DNA from 3 places in the Streptomyces sp. NBC_00080 genome. Region 1 is predicted to be linked to each of the others. Evidence: riboswitches for the same ligand, from Rfam matches in the RefSeq annotation. Region 1 holds a riboswitch; each other region holds the start of a gene.
The links. A riboswitch is a leader RNA that binds a small molecule or an ion and turns the genes downstream of it on or off. The one in region 1 is predicted to bind thiamine pyrophosphate.
Positions count from the first base shown of each region.

Region 2: linked by a shared signal. The riboswitch ahead of thiC (phosphomethylpyrimidine synthase ThiC) and the one ahead of OHU34_RS12420 (thiamine ABC transporter substrate binding subunit) in region 1 are both predicted to bind thiamine pyrophosphate.
Region 3: linked by a shared signal. The riboswitch ahead of thiO (glycine oxidase ThiO) and the one ahead of OHU34_RS12420 (thiamine ABC transporter substrate binding subunit) in region 1 are both predicted to bind thiamine pyrophosphate.

Region 1 is NZ_CP108235.1:2,856,264-2,861,324, forward strand. Features, by position in the region: gene OHU34_RS12415 (ABC transporter permease) at 1-1,645, opposite strand, end outside; gene OHU34_RS12420 (thiamine ABC transporter substrate binding subunit) at 1,621-2,709, opposite strand; TPP riboswitch at 2,801-2,906, opposite strand; gene rlmN (23S rRNA (adenine(2503)-C(2))-methyltransferase RlmN) at 2,968-4,074, opposite strand; gene OHU34_RS12430 (phosphatidate cytidylyltransferase) at 4,236-5,061, opposite strand, start outside.
Region 2 is NZ_CP108235.1:4,836,391-4,841,451, reverse strand. Features, by position in the region: gene OHU34_RS21680 (hypothetical protein) at 1-443, opposite strand, end outside; gene thiC (phosphomethylpyrimidine synthase ThiC) at 578-2,404, opposite strand; TPP riboswitch at 2,397-2,586, opposite strand; gene OHU34_RS21670 (YibE/F family protein) at 3,136-4,734, shown strand; gene OHU34_RS21665 (SsgA family sporulation/cell division regulator) at 4,909-5,061, opposite strand, start outside.
Region 3 is NZ_CP108235.1:6,948,906-6,953,966, forward strand. Features, by position in the region: gene pknB (Stk1 family PASTA domain-containing Ser/Thr kinase) at 1-1,161, opposite strand, end outside; gene OHU34_RS30905 (thiazole synthase) at 1,299-2,093, opposite strand; gene thiS (sulfur carrier protein ThiS) at 2,097-2,297, opposite strand; gene thiO (glycine oxidase ThiO) at 2,342-3,508, opposite strand; TPP riboswitch at 3,506-3,616, opposite strand; gene OHU34_RS30920 (hypothetical protein) at 3,669-4,019, shown strand; gene OHU34_RS30925 (FAD-dependent oxidoreductase) at 4,052-5,061, shown strand, end outside.

The sequences.
Region 1 (5,061 bases):
GCAGTCGCTCCAGCACCAGCAGCGCCACCACGCACACCACCATCAGAATCGTCGAAAGGGCCATCGCCTGGCCGTAGTTCAGCTCGCCGGCCCGCCCGAGCAGCCGCGCCACGGCGACCGGCAGCGTCGGGTTGTCGGGCCGCGCGATGAACACCGTCGCCCCGAACTCCCCCAGCGACACCGCGAAGGCGAACCCGGCCGCGACGAGCAGCGCCCGCCACACCATCGGCAGGTCGACCTCCCGCCACACGCGCCACGGCGACGCCCCGAGCACGGCCGCCGCCTCCCGCAACCGCTGGTCCACGGCCCGCAGCACCGGCAGCATGGTCCGTACGACGAACGGGATGCCGACCAGCGCCTGCGCGAGCGGCACCAGGATCCACGTACCGCGCAGGTCCAGCGGAGGCTCGTCGAGCGCGATCAGGAACCCGAAGCCGACGGTCACCGCGGAGACGCCCAGCGGCAGCATCAGCAGCGCGTCGAAGCCGCGGACCAGCCGTCCGGCGTCCCGTCGGGTGAGCGCGGCCGCGGCGAGCCCGCCGATGGCCACCGCGATCGCGGTCGCGGTGACGGCGTACTGCAGCGAGTTGCCGATCGCGTCGATCGGCGGGACCAGGAAGACGTTGCCGTCGTCGCTGGTCAACGCCCGGTAGTAGGCGAAGTCGGGCGCGTCGAGCGAGCGCTGCGCCAGCACCGCCAGCGGCAGCACCAGCAGCACGGCGATCGTGCCGAGCACTCCGGCGAGCAGCGCCCACTGCCCGGCGCCGCGCGGGCTCCGCGCCGTCACCGACGCGTCCACCAGCCGCAGCGCGCTCTCGCGCCTGCGTACGGTCCGGGCGTGCACCGCGAGGATCGCGCCGACGGCCAGGAACTGGACGATCGTCAGGACGGCGGCCGTGGACAGGTCGAAGATCTCGGAGGTCTGCCGGTAGATCTCCACCTCGAGGGTGGAGAACGTGGGGCCGCCGAGGATCTGCACGACGCCGAAGGAGGTGAAGGTGAAGAGGAAGACCATCAGCGCGGCGGCCGCGACGGCGGGCCCCAGGGCGGGCAGGGTGACCGTGCGCCACGCCGTCAGGCGGGACGCACCGAGCATCCGCGCCGCCTCCTCCTGCCGCGGGTCGAGCTGCGACCACAGCCCGCCCACCGTCCGTACGACGACCGCGTAGTTGAAGAAGACGTGCGCCAGCAGGATCGCCCACACCGTGGTGTCCAGCCGTACGCCCCACAGGTCGTCGAGCAGCCCACCGCGCCCGACGAGCGCCAGGAACGCCGTGCCGACGACGACCGTCGGCAGCACGAACGGGACGGTGACTACGGCGCGCAGCACCTGCTTGCCCGGGAACGCCAGGCGGGCGAAGACATACGCGGCGGGCAGCGCGACCAGGAACGTCAGCGCGGTGGAGGCCAGCGCCTGCCAGGTGGTGAACCACAGGACGTGCCGGATGTCGGACTGCGCGAGCACGTCCCACAGCCGCCCGAAGCGCCAGCCCCCGTCGGAGCCGAGCCCCCGGGCGACGATCGCGGCGACCGGGTAGGCGAAGAAGACCGCGAAGAACGCGACGGGCACGGCCATGAGTCCGAGCCGCGCCGCGTTCCCCGTGCGGGCCGCGCGCCCGGTCACTTCAGTACGAGCGAGGTCCATGACTTGACCCAGTCGTCACGGTTGTCGGCGATCTTCGCCGGGTCCAGCGTCTCGGGGTCCTTGGCCTGCGGGCCGTACTTCGTGAACTCCGCCGGGACCGCGGCCCCCTCCCGCACCGGGTAGACGAACATGTTGAGCGGCATGTCCTGCTGGAACTCCTTGGTGAGCAGGAAGTCCAGGAGCGCCTTGCCGCCCTCGGGGTTGGCCGCGTTGCTCAGCAGACCCGCGTACTCGACCTGGCGAAAGCAGGTGCCGGTGGAGACGCCGGTCGGGGCGGTGGTCGGCTTGGGATCGCCGTAGATCACCTCGGCGGGCGGCGAGGAGGCGTACGAGACGACGAGCGGCCGGTCGGCCCCCGCCTTCTTTCCGCCCGCGGAGCCGGAGAACTCCTCGTTGTAGGCCTGCTCCCAGCCGTCGACCACCTTCACGCCGTTGGCCTTCAGCTTCTTCCAGTAGTCCGCCCAGCCTTCGTCGCCGTACTCGGCGGCCGTGCCCAGCAGGAAGCCGAGGCCCGGCGAGGAGGTGGCGGCGTTCTCGGTGACCAGCAGGTTCTTGTACGCGGGCTTCAGGAGGTCGTCGAAGGAGGCGGGCGGGGTCAGCTTGTGCGCGCTGAAGTACGCCTTGTCGTAGTTGACGCAGATGTCACCGGTGTCGACGGGCGTGACCCGGTGCTTCTTCTGATCGGCCCGGTACGCGGGCAGGACCTGGTCCGCGCCCTTCGCCTCGTACGACTGGAACAGCCCGTTGTCGAGGGCGCGCGACAGGAGTGTGTTGTCGACGCCGAAGAAGACGTCGCCCTGCGGGTTGTCCTTGGTGAGGATGGCCTTGTTGACGGCCTGACCTGCGTCGCCGTCCTTGAGGACCTTCACCTGGTAGCCGGAACTCTTCTCGAAGTCCGCGAGCACGTTCTTGGAGACGGCCCACGAGTCGTGGCTGACGAGGGTGACGGTCTTGGACTGCGCCGCCGAACCGTCGTCGTCCGACGATCCGCAGGCGGACAGCGTGACGAGGCCGAGGCCGAGGCCGAGGCCGACGGCCGCGGCCACGAACGTCCTGGTGTGCACTGGATTTCCTCCTGGGGTTGACCAGGAAGAGACGCGGCCCTGCCCGGGCACCCGCGGAAGGTTCCACAGGCGCCCGGGCAGGGCGCAACAGCTTGAGTGATGACCGAACTTCCTACCCAGAATGACCTGGGCAAGGTTCAGAGGGTCTGCGGACTCTCCCGCACTCTCAGCGCTGTGGCGCTCCCCTGTCGGAATATGAAGATGTACTGATACGAACGTACTGATACCCGATACGTCGTACCTGATACCGGGGTCAGACTACCGCTCGGTGGCCGCGAGCTGACCGCACGCCCCGTCGATCTCCTGGCCACGGGTGTCCCGCACCGTGACCGGCACTCCGTGCGCGGCGATCGCCTCGACGAACGCCTTCTCGTCCTCGGGCCGGGACGCCGTCCACTTCGAGCCCGGAGTCGGGTTGAGCGGGATGAGGTTGACGTGCACGGGCTTGCCGCGCAGCAGCCTTCCCAGCCGGTCACCACGCCAGGCCTGGTCGTTGATGTCGCGGATCAGCGCGTACTCGATGGACAGCCGGCGCCCGGACCGCTCGGTGTACTCGAATCCGGCGTCCAGCACCTCGCGCACCTTCCACCGTGTGTTCACGGGGACGAGGGTGTCGCGCAGCTCGTCGTCCGGCGCGTGCAGGGAGATCGCGAGCCGGCACTTGAAGCCCTCGTCGGAGAACCGGTGGATGGCCGGCACCAGCCCGACCGTCGACACGGTGATGCCCCGCTGCGAGATCCCGAGCCCGTCCGGAGCCGGGTCGGTGAGCGCGCGGATGGCGCCGACGACCCGCTTGTAGTTGGCGAGAGGCTCGCCCATCCCCATGAAGACGATGTTGGACAGCCGCGCGGGACCCCCCGGGACATCCCCGTCCCGCAGCGCCCGCATCCCGTCGACGATCTGGTGCACGATCTCGGCGGTGGACAGATTGCGGTCGAGGCCCGCCTGTCCGGTCGCGCAGAACGGGCAGTTCATCCCGCACCCGGCCTGCGAGCTGATGCACATCGTCACCCGGTCCGGGTAGCGCATCAGCACCGACTCCACGAGCGTGCCGTCGAACAGCCGCCACAGGGTCTTGCGGGTGGTCCCCTGGTCCGTCGACAGATGCCGCACGACCGACATCAGGTCCGGCAGCAGCGCCTCACGCAGCTTCTCGCGAGCACCGGCGGGGATGTCGGTCCACTCCGCCGGGTCGTGCGCGTAACGCGCGAAGTAGTGCTGCGACAGCTGCTTGGCACGGAACGGCTTCTCCCCGATCTCCGCCACGACCTCCTTCCGCTCGGCGGGCGAGAGGTCGGCGAGATGCCGCGGCGGCTTCTTGGCTCCGCGGGGGGCGACGAAAGTGAGTTCTCCGGGTGCAGGCATAACCCCTCCAGTGTCTCAGATCGAATGCGTGGCCCCGGCTGCGAGCCGTGCGGCGTGATCGTCGGCGGCCGGGCGCGGAGAACTGCCAGGTCATACGGCGACGGGCCCCCTCCCCGAAGCACAGGGAGAGGGCCCGTACGAGCCGGTCGGGCGATGTGGGTTCAGCCGGAACCCACGAACAGGACGAGCAGCAGCCACACCACGGGCGCCGTGGGCAGCAGCGAGTCCAGGCGGTCCATGATGCCCCCGTGACCCGGGAGCAGCGTGCCCATGTCCTTGATGCCCAGGTCCCGCTTGATCATCGACTCGCCGAGGTCGCCGAGCGTGGCGCTGGCCGCGACGGCGAGGCCGAGCAGCAGACCCTGCCACCAGGTGCCGTCGTCGATCACGAACTGCATCAGCAGCGCGCCGGCGACCATCGCGAACGACACCGCGCCGAGCAGGCCCTCGCGGGTCTTGCCCGGGCTGATGCGCGGAGCGAGCTTGGTCTTGCCGAAGCGCCAGCCGACGGCGTACGCGCCCGTGTCGCTGACGACCGTCAGGACCAGGAACGTCATGACGCGGAACGCTCCGTCGTCGGCGGTGAGCATCAGGGCGACGAACGTGGCCAGGAACGGGACGTAGAAGGCCGCGAAGACGCCGGCCGTGACGTCCTTCAGGTAGCCCTCGGGCGGTTCCGTCATCCGCCAGACCAGCACCGCGAGCGCGGTGAGGGCCATGGCGACCCAGGCACCCTCGGGACCCCGGACGTATCCGGCGACGACCATCGCCGCACCGCCGACCGCGAGCGGCACGAGCGGCGCCTTGATGCCCTTGCGCTCCTGCAGCCTGCTGGTCAGCTCCCACAGGCCGACGACGACGGCGACCGCTATCACGCCGATGAACACGGCCTTGACGACGAACAGCGACGCGATGATCACCACACCGAGCCCGACCCCGACCCCTATGGCCGCGCCCAGGTCTCGGCCCGCACTCTTCTTCTGGGGT
Region 2 (5,061 bases), 2.0 Mb from region 1:
AGGTGCCGTCCGTCCCCGCTCACCGACAGCCGGGAATGGAACACGTCCTTCGGTTCGCGCGCGCCGGTGGTGAGCCGCTGTCCTGACGCCACGTCCTCGATCTCGAGAACGTTGTACTCCTCCGGACAGTGGACCAGGATCTCCCGGCCGTCCCTCAGGACCCCCAGGGCCACGGGGTAGTCGTAGTCCTCAGCGTGATCCTGGCTGCGCGTCAGTACACGGAGGGGCTGCGTTCCCTCCAGCAACAGCGCTTCGGGCCCCCGTTCCGCATGGACGACGCTGTAGCGGCCGGACGGTGAGACGACGCTTCTGTCGAAGCCGGGACCGTGATCGGTGGCCGTCCGGCGCTCCACACCATCGGTGCTCCACGCCCGGCCACCCACCGCATCGACCAGCTCATCGCCCTGCCAGGCCAATGACCGGACCGGCGCCGTCGACTTCACCCACTCCAAGGTCCCTCTTCCCCCGATCGCAACAACGTCGTCCCTCCCCCTCCGTGACGGTCGCTGATGGCGCTGTCCCCATCCCGCTGCCGGCCAGGCTTCTGACCTCGGGGGACAGCGCCGATCCGACTACGTCAGTCAGCCAGCGGCAGGTACACCCGGTTCCCGCTCGCCGCGAACTCCTTCGACTTCTCCAGCATGCCCTCGGCGATCTCCTCCGCCGAGGCCCCGTCGGCCGCCCCGCCGCCGAACCGCTCGTTGATGCTCTGGCTGATCTTCATCGAGCAGAACTTCGGCCCGCACATCGAGCAGAAGTGCGCCGTCTTCGCCGGCTCAGCGGGGAGTGTCTCGTCGTGGAACTCCCGTGCCGTGTCCGGGTCGAGGGCAAGGTTGAACTGGTCCTCCCAGCGGAACTCGAAGCGGGCGTCGGAGAGCGCGTCGTCCCATTCCTGCGCACCGGGGTGCCCCTTGGCGAGGTCGGCTGCATGGGCGGCGATCTTGTAGGTGATGACGCCGGTCTTGACGTCGTCCCGGTTGGGCAGGCCCAGATGTTCCTTGGGCGTGACGTAGCAGAGCATGGCCGTGCCCCACCAGGCGATCATCGCGGCGCCGATGCCGGAGGTGATGTGGTCGTACGCCGGCGCGACGTCCGTCGTCAGCGGGCCGAGCGTATAGAACGGAGCTTCATCACAGATCTCCTGCTGAAGGTCGATGTTCTCCTTGATCTTGTGCATCGGGACATGGCCCGGGCCTTCGATCATCGTCTGAACATGGAAACGCTTCGCGATCCGGTTGAGTTCCCCGAGTGTCCTCAACTCCGCGAACTGCGCCGCGTCGTTGGCGTCCGCGATGGAACCCGGCCGCAGGCCGTCGCCCAGCGAGTACGTGACGTCGTAGGCGGCGAGGATCTCGCAGAGTTCCTCGAAGTTCTCGTAGAGGAACGACTCCTTGTGGTGCGCGAGGCACCAGGCCGCCATGATCGAGCCGCCACGGGACACGATGCCGGTCTTGCGGTTGGCGGTGAGCGGGACGTACGAAAGGCGGACGCCGGCGTGGACCGTCATGTAGTCCACGCCCTGCTCCGCCTGCTCGATGACGGTGTCCTTGTAGATCTCCCAGGTCAGTTCCTCGGCGCGGCCGTCGACCTTCTCCAGCGCCTGGTACAGCGGCACCGTGCCGATGGGGACGGGGGAGTTGCGCAGCACCCACTCGCGGGTGGTGTGGATGTTGCGGCCAGTCGACAGGTCCATGACCGTGTCGGCGCCCCAACGGGTCGCCCAGGTCATCTTCTCGACCTCCTCCTCGATCGAGGACGTCACCGCCGAGTTGCCGATGTTGGCGTTGACCTTCACCAGGAACCGCTTGCCGATGATCATCGGCTCGATCTCCGGGTGATTGACGTTGGCCGGCAGCACGGCGCGGCCCGCCGCGATCTCCTCGCGAACCACCTCGGGGGAGACGTTCTCCCGGATGGCCACGAACTCCATCTCGGGCGTGATCTCCCCCCGGCGCGCATACGCGAGCTGGGTGACCGCCTCGCCGTTCCGCCCACGGCGCGGCAGGCGCGGCCGACCCGGGAAGACCGCGTCGAGGTTGCGCAGACCGCCGCGCGGTGAGGTGTGCTTGAGACCGTCGTCCTCGGGGCGGACCGGCCGGCCCGCGTACTCCGCGGTGTCGCCCCGGGCGATGATCCAGTTCTCGCGCAACGGCGACAGGCCCCTGCGGACGTCGGTCTCGACGAGTGGATCGGTGTACGGGCCGGAGGTGTCGTACAGGCTGACCGACTGCCCGTTGGTGAGATGCACCTGACGAACCGGCACCTGTAGATCGGAGCGAGTGCCCTCGACGTACCCCTTGTGCCAGCCGATGGACTTCCCGGCCTCCGCGACATTCACGTCGACCGTGCTCTCGCTGGTCGCGTTCTGCGTGAAGGCAGGCGTGCGTGCGTCCTTGTTGGTCATGAGACCTACTCCCTACGCCGGCATTACCCGGTAACAGGTTCGGCGGTCGACGCAGCGGCTACCGTCTGCCGATGTTTCATGTGAAACATCACTCGATTCGAGAGACGTTCCACGTGAAACATCGCGAAGACGGAGGTCAGCGCCCTCTCAGCCCGGTGCTCCGAGCTCCCGCGTGTGCAAAGGTTGCCTCCACGCTAGCGTCAATTCTGGCGCGGTGAACAGAGGGCCCGTGTCGTTCTTGCGATGATCGGTCGGTGACCACGACACACCAGCCCCCGTATCCGCCGCCCGAGCCGCCCCACCGACCGGGCGCCGCCAGCGGCCCCGGCAATGGCTCCGGCAATGGCTCTGGAAGCGGTCCTGGCAGCGGCCCCAGAGGCGATCGCGACTTCAGCAACGGTCACGATCACCCGCGCAGTCCCGACCACGGGCCGGGATACGCAGGCGGGCTCGGCGGGCTGAGACGCGCTGGAACCCCCGACGGCCAAGGGCCCGGCCCGGTCGAGGGCCGCGGGGCAAGGCCGGGGCCGCAGCCGGGGCCAGGAGCGCAGTCAGGGTCGGGGTCGGAGAGTGGCCGGGGCTATGGAAGCGGTCCAGGGCCCGGGACCGGCCGGGGATACCGGAGCGGGCAGGAATACCGGAACGGGCAAGGACCCGAGAACGACCAGGGATACGGGGACGGTCGCGGGTACGGGGACGACCGCGGGAACGACGGGTACCGGGATCGGTCCGTGCCCGGGCAGGAGTACGGCCCCGACCATGGTTCCGGCCCTCGTCCTGGTCAGGGCCTTCGTCCTGAACGTGGTCCCGGCTCCGGTTCCGATCCCGGCTCCGGTTCTGGTGACGGATATGGCTTCGACCGCGAACACGGTCATGGACGGAGTCACGACGGCGGTCATGGCGGCGGGCACGGTAGCGGTCCCGGCGATGGCCAGGGTGGCGGGCACGGCCCGGGCGACGGGCACGGCTCCGGTTCCGACGGCGGGCACGGGCATTCGCACAGCCACAGTCATGGCCCGGCCGCCCCCGTCTCCCAGCACCTGCGCAAGGTCATCGCGGCCATCCTCGTCCCGTTCGGAGCCGCGGTACTGGTGGGGCTCGTGGTGTTGTGGCCCGGCGGAGCCCCGGCGCACGAGCGCACCGGAGTCGGCTTCGACCGGCAGACCCAGCAGGCCACGGTCACCAAGGTCGTGAGCTTGAGCTGCGCGTCCGTGAACGCCTCGGGCGACACCCCTACCGGCGACACCTCCACGGCCGAGGGCTCCTCCGCCCAGCAGCAGGCGGCCGGCACCTGCAAGCGGGCCACGATCCGGGTGGACACCGGCGACGACAAGGGCCGTACCTTCACCGAGATCGTCCAGCCGGACCAGTCGCGGCAGTTGGAGCAAGGCGAGAAGGTCGTGGTCGCCTACGAGCCCTCCGCGCCGAAGGACCTTCAGTACTCGGTCACCGATGTGAACCGCCGCATCCCCATGGCGGTCCTGGCGATCATCTTCGCGGTCGCCGTCGTGGTCGTCGGGCGGCTGCGGGGCGTCATGGCGCTGGTCGCGCTGGCCATCAGCTTCATGGTGCTGAACTTCTTCGTGCTGCCCGCGATCCTCCAGGGGTCGAACCCGCTGGTCGTGGCGGTGGTGGGTTCGAGCGCCATCATGCTGATCGCGCTGTATCTCTGTCACGGGCTCTCGGCGCGCACCTCCGTCGCTGTGCTCGGCACGCTGATCTCACTGCTGCTGATCGGCATCCTCGGCTCGCTGTTCATCGACTGGGCCGCGCTGACCGGCAACACGGACGACAACACCGGCCTGATCCACGGCCTGTACCCGTCGATCGACATGAGCGGCCTGCTGCTGGCCGGCATCATCATCGGCTCGCTCGGCGTCCTCGACGACGTGACGGTCACTCAGACCTCGGCGGTCTGGGAACTGCACGAGGCCAACCCCGCGATGGGCTGGCGCGGCCTGTACCGGGCCGGCATCCGTATCGGCCGCGACCACATCGCGTCCGTGGTCAACACGCTCGTCCTCGCCTACGCCGGTGCCGCGCTGCCGCTGTTGCTGCTCTTCTCGATCGCGCAGAGCAGCGTGGGCAGCGTCGCCAACAGCGAACTGGTCGCCGAGGAGATCGTGCGCACCCTGGTGGGCTCGATCGGCCTGGTCGCCTCCGTGCCCGTCACAACGGTCCTGGCGGCCCTGGTGGTCTCCGCCGACCGGGCAGGCCCGGGAAAGGCACCCGTGACGGCTCCGGAAGCCAGTCCTGCGGCTCCGGCGGGTGCGATGGCGGCGGGCAGCGCCCAGACCCGGGGCGGCCGGGGCAGGCGACGCAAGCGCTGAGGCGGGAGGGCGCCCGAGTGCCGACCACACCGGCGGACTCGGGCGCACGCCTCACTCCGCTCGACAAGGCAGTTCGGCGCCTGCGACACCCCATGAAGAAGCGTTCCTGCACAAAACCAACCGCAGCGAAGCCTTCGCCACACTCGCTTCTCCACCACGCGCATCACCATGACGTCAGCCGGCGCTCTGCTCCTCCGCCAGGATCCGGTCCAACGCCTCGTCCAGATGGGCGTCGAAATCGGCGAGAGCACCCTCCTGGCCCAACGGAACCAGCTTGTCGGTACGGTCGAGGAAAGCCACGAGCGGAGCCGCCGAGGAGCGGAACAG
Region 3 (5,061 bases), 4.1 Mb from region 1:
CGCGGGGACCTTGGTGAACTGGCCGGAGTTGATGTACCAGACACCGGCGCCCACGCCGAACACCAGCAGGACGGCGGCGACGAGCGCGAGCACCCCGCGCCGGGGCCGCGCGGTCCGGCGCCGGGGCGGCAGGGGCGGCCCGCTCTGGAAGCGGGAGGTGTGGTTGAGCGGGTCCTCGCCGTCGGCGGGGTCGTCGTCGTTGACGGGCAGCGGGCGGGGCACGGTGAGCGAGCGCGGGATCACGCTCGTCCGGTCCTCGGCGTTGTCGTGTCCCGCGGAGACGGCCTGCGGCGGCATCGCGTCCAGCTGGTCCACGCTCAGCGGAGCACGCGCCTCCCGCACCAGCCCGAGCAGCGCGACGGCGTCGTACGGCCGGACGTCGGGGGTGCGGGCGGTGGCCGACGCCACGAGCTCGTCCAGCTCGAAGGCCATCCCGGGGACGAGGGCCGACGGCGGCGGAACGTCCTCGTGGAGGTGCTTGTAGAGCACGATCGCGGGAGAGTCGCCGTCGTGAGGTTTCTCACCGGTGAGCATCTCGTAGAGCACCACCCCGCACGCGTACACGTCGACGCGGGGGTCGGCGGCGCCGGGCTGCTCGATCTGCTCGGGGGCGAGATAGGCGACGGTGCCGAGCACGGCTCCCGTGGTGCTGGTCACGGTGTCGACGGACCGCACCAGCCCGAAGTCCGCGACCTTGACCCGCCCGTCGTCCCCTATGAGGACGTTCTCGGGCTTCATGTCCCGGTGCACGAACCCGGCCCGGTGCGCGGCGCCGAGCGCGGCCAGCACGGGCTCCAGGATGTCGAGCGCGGCCCGCGGCTGGAGCGCCCCGCGCTCCCGCAGCACGTCGCGCAGCGTGCATCCGGCGATGTACTCCATGGCGAGGTAGACGTACGACCCGTCGGCACCCTGATCGAACACCTGAACGACATTCGGGTGGGCGAGCCGGGCGACCGACTTCGCCTCCCGGATGAACCGCTCGACGAACGCCCCGTCGGCGGCGAGCGCCGGGTGCATCACCTTGAGCGCGAGCACGCGGTCCAGGCGGGTGTCCACGGCCCGGTAGACCGTGGCCATCCCGCCGACCGCGATCCGCGCCTCTACGCGATACCGGCCGTCGAGCAGTTGCCCGACCAGAGGGTCCTGAAGGGTCGTGTCCACGCAGGTGAGTGTACGAGCCGCCGCTGACACCTCCGCCGGTTCCACCGCGATCGCAGCGCGACTGGAGCCGACCTGTGACGCAACCCACGGGTCCCGCGACTCCCGTATCCGGAGACCGGACGGTAGCTCGGCGGAGGTCAGAACGCGGGGCGCTCCGGGTCCAGCACGGCCCGGCCCTCCACGGGCGAGGACGCCTCCGCGAAGTAGCGGGGCGGGATCCGTCCGGCGAGCCGGGCCAGCCTTCCCGCCTCGACGCCGGCCCGCATGGCCGACGCCATCCGCTCGGGGTCGCGCGCCCGCGTCACCGCCGACGCCAGCATCACCCCGGCGCACCCCAGCTCCATCGCCAGCGCCACGTCCGACGCGGTGCCCGCCCCCGCGTCCAGGATCACCGGCACGCGCGCGTGCTCGACGATCAGCCGGAAGTTGTGCGGATTGCGAATGCCCAGCCCGGAGCCGATCGGCGAGCCCAGCGGCATCACCGCCGCGCATCCGACGTCCTCCAGCTTCCTGGCCAGCACCGGATCGTCGTTCGTGTACGGCAGAACCGTGAACCCGTCGTCCACCAGCGTCTCCGCGGCCTCCAGCAGCTCGATCGGGTCCGGCAGCAGCGTGCGCTCGTCGGCGACGACCTCCAGCTTGATCAGATCGGTGCCCAGCGCCTCCCGCGCGAGCCGGGCCGTCAGCACGGCCTCCCCGGCGGTGAAACAGCCCGCCGTGTTCGGCAGCACCCGGATACCGAGGCGCTCCAGCACCGACAGCACGGAACCGTGCACCGAGGGGTCCACCCGGCGCATCGCGACCGTCGTCAGCTCGGTCCCGGACGCCACCAGCGCCCGCTCCAGCACCTCCAGGCTGGGCGCACCCCCCGTGCCCATGATCAGACGGGACGAGAAGGACCTGCCTGCGAGGACGAAGGGATCGTCGGCCATGGCTCAGCCCCCCTGGACCGCGGTGAGGACTTCCACCCGGTCACCGTCGCGCAGCGCCGTGGACGGCCACTGCGCGCGCGGGACGACGGTCTCGTTGAGCGCGGCGGCCACCCCGGAGGGCGCCGGGGTCAGGGACCGTACGACGCTGTCGAGGGCCGTACCGGCAGCGAACTCGCGCCGCTCTCCGTTCACCGAGACATGCACGGGTGCGTTCTCCCGGGCGTTCCCCCGGGCGTTGTCCTGGGCGTTCATGCGGGCTGCTCCGAGAGTGCGGCGGCGCCGAAGCGCCGGGGCGTGAAGGGACGGGCCTCGTCCGGGAGCTCCCCGGTGGCCAGGGCGTGCGCCATCGCGTCACCCGTCACCGGCGTCAGCAGCACGCCGTTGCGGTAGTGGCCGGTGGCCAGCAGCAACCCCGCCAGCTCCGTCGGTCCGAGCAGCGGCGCGTTGTCCGGGGACCCGGGCCGCAGCCCCGCGCGCGTCTCCGTGAGCGGCAGCTCGGTGATCCCGGGGACCAGTTCATGGGCGTCGCGCAGCAACTCGTACACGCCCCCCGCCGTCACCGTGGTGTCCCAGCCCAGCTCCTCGCTGGTGGCGCCCACGACCAGCTCGCCGTTCTCCCGGGGGACCAGATAGACCTGGCTGCCGCGCACCACGGCCCGCACGGTCCGGCTCAGGAACGGCGCGTACCGCGGCGGCACGGTCAGCCGCAGCACCTGGCCCTTCACCGGCCGTACGGGGGGCAGCACGTCCTGCGGCACCCCCGCGAGCCGTCCGCTCAGGCTGCCGCCGGCGAGCACCACCTGCCCCGCCTCCAGGGCCGTACCGTCCGGCGTGACGACTCCCGTGGCGCGCTCGCCCACGACGGACAGTCGCTCGGCCCGTACGCGGTGGAAGGCCACCCCGGCCCGCTCGCACGCTGCCACCAGCGCCGCGGTCAGCCTCCGCGGGTCGATCTGGTGGTCGCCGTCGACCCGCAGCCCGCCCCGCACCCCGGGCGCCAGCAGCGGCTCCAGGCGCCGGCACTCCCGTCCGGACAGCCACTCCGACTCCAGCCCCGACTGCTGCTGGAGTGCGTGCAGTTCGCGCAGATGGGCGCGGTCGTCGGAGTCCAGCGCGACCGCGAGCGTGCCGCAGCGCCGGTAGCCGAGGTCGTGCCCGGTCAGCTCCGTCAGCTCGGCCGCGAACTCCGGATAACGGCGGGCGGAGGCCAGGTTGAGGGCGAGCAGGGTCTGCTCGCCGTGGTGCAGTTCCGTGACGGCGGCCAGCATCCCGGCCGCCACCTGGGCGGCCCCGCCGCCCGGTGCCGGGTCGACCACCGCCGTGGCGAAGCCGCGCTGCGCGGCCCGCCAGGCCGTGACCAGCCCGATGATCCCGCCCCCGATGACGAGGACGTCTGACGTACGTGGAGACGACATGGGCGTCCAGCCCCTCCCTTCGCCGGCATGACCCGGATCAGGTTCGACGGTCGGAGGCCGCCAGCCTCCCTCTCAGCCCGGTGCGTCCGGACTCCCGCGTGTGCTCTAGGTTGGCCACCCTAGCCCGTGGTCCGGCGCCTCTGTAAGGGAGCCTTTCGTCATGCCCCGCTCGTTGGACGGCCTCGTCCTCGCGCCCGTCGCCGACCAGGCCCCGGGCCAGGTCGGCACCCGCACCCGCTTCACGTACCACGAGCGCGGTGGCGAGATCTGGGCGGAGTACGCGGGCGGTGATGTCGTACGCGGGCATCTGGTGGGTACCCGGGAAGGGGACCGGCTCGACTTCCGGTACGTACAGCTCAAGCACGACGGGACGACGTCCTCGGGGCACTGCGTCTCGACGGTCGTGGAGCTGGGCGACGGACGGGTGCGGCTCGAGGAGAGCTGGGCGTGGGAGTCGCAGGAGGGCAGCGGCACCAGCGTTGTGGAGCAGGTCACGGCGCACGACGGCTGACTGACGATTTGTCAGCCGTCTAAGGTGATCAGGTGAGCGAGCAGAGGCAGGAAGAAGGCGGTCCGTCCGGGCGGCGCGTGGTGGTCGTCGGCGCGGGCATGGCCGGGGTGCAGACCGCCGTGGCCCTGCGTGAACAGGGCTTCGACGGCACGGTGACGCTGATCGGCGCGGAGCCCCACCAGCCCTACGACCGGCCCCCGCTGTCCAAGGCCGTCCTGCTCGGCAACGCCGAGGGCTCCGCCTTCGACGTGGACTTCGAGGGCCTCGGCATCGAGCTGGTGCTCGGCCGCGAGGTCAGCGGCCTTCGTCCCGCCGACCACGAACTGGACACCGAGGCCGGGCCCGTCCCCTACGACGTCCTCGTCCTCGCCACCGGCGCCGAACCGATCCGGCTGCCCGGCGCCGAGGGCGTGCCCGGCGTGCACCTGCTGCGCACCCTGGACGACGCCGAACGGCTGCGGCCCGTACTCGCCCGGCAGCACGACATCGTGGTCGTCGGCGCCGGCTGGATCGGCGCCGAGTTCGCCACGGCCGCGCGGGAGGCCGGCTGCGCGGTCACCGTCGTCGAGGCCGCCGGGCGGCCGCTGGCCGGGGCCCTGCCCGCCGAGGTCGCCGCCCCGATGGCCGCCTGGTACGCCGACAGCGGCATCGAGCTGCGCACCCACGCGCGCGTGGAGCGCGTCGAGCCCGGTGCGGTCGTCCTGGACGACGGCTCCCGGCTGCCCGCAGGAGCCGTCGTGGTGGGCATCGGCGCCCGCCCCGCCACCGCATGGCTGGCGGGCTCCGGCGTCGCGCTCGGCGCTGACCGCGAGGTCGTGGCGGACGTCCATCTGCGGACCTCCGTGCCCGATGTGTACGCGGTCGGCGACTGCGCCTCCTTCCCTTCGGGGCGGTACGGCGAGCGGCTCCTCGTGCATCACTGGGACAACGCCCTCCAGGGACCGCGCACGGTCGCGACGAACATCGTCGGTGCCGCCACCGACGAACCCCTGGCCGTCTACGACCCCGTCCCGTACTTCTGGTCCGAGCAGTTCGGCCGCTT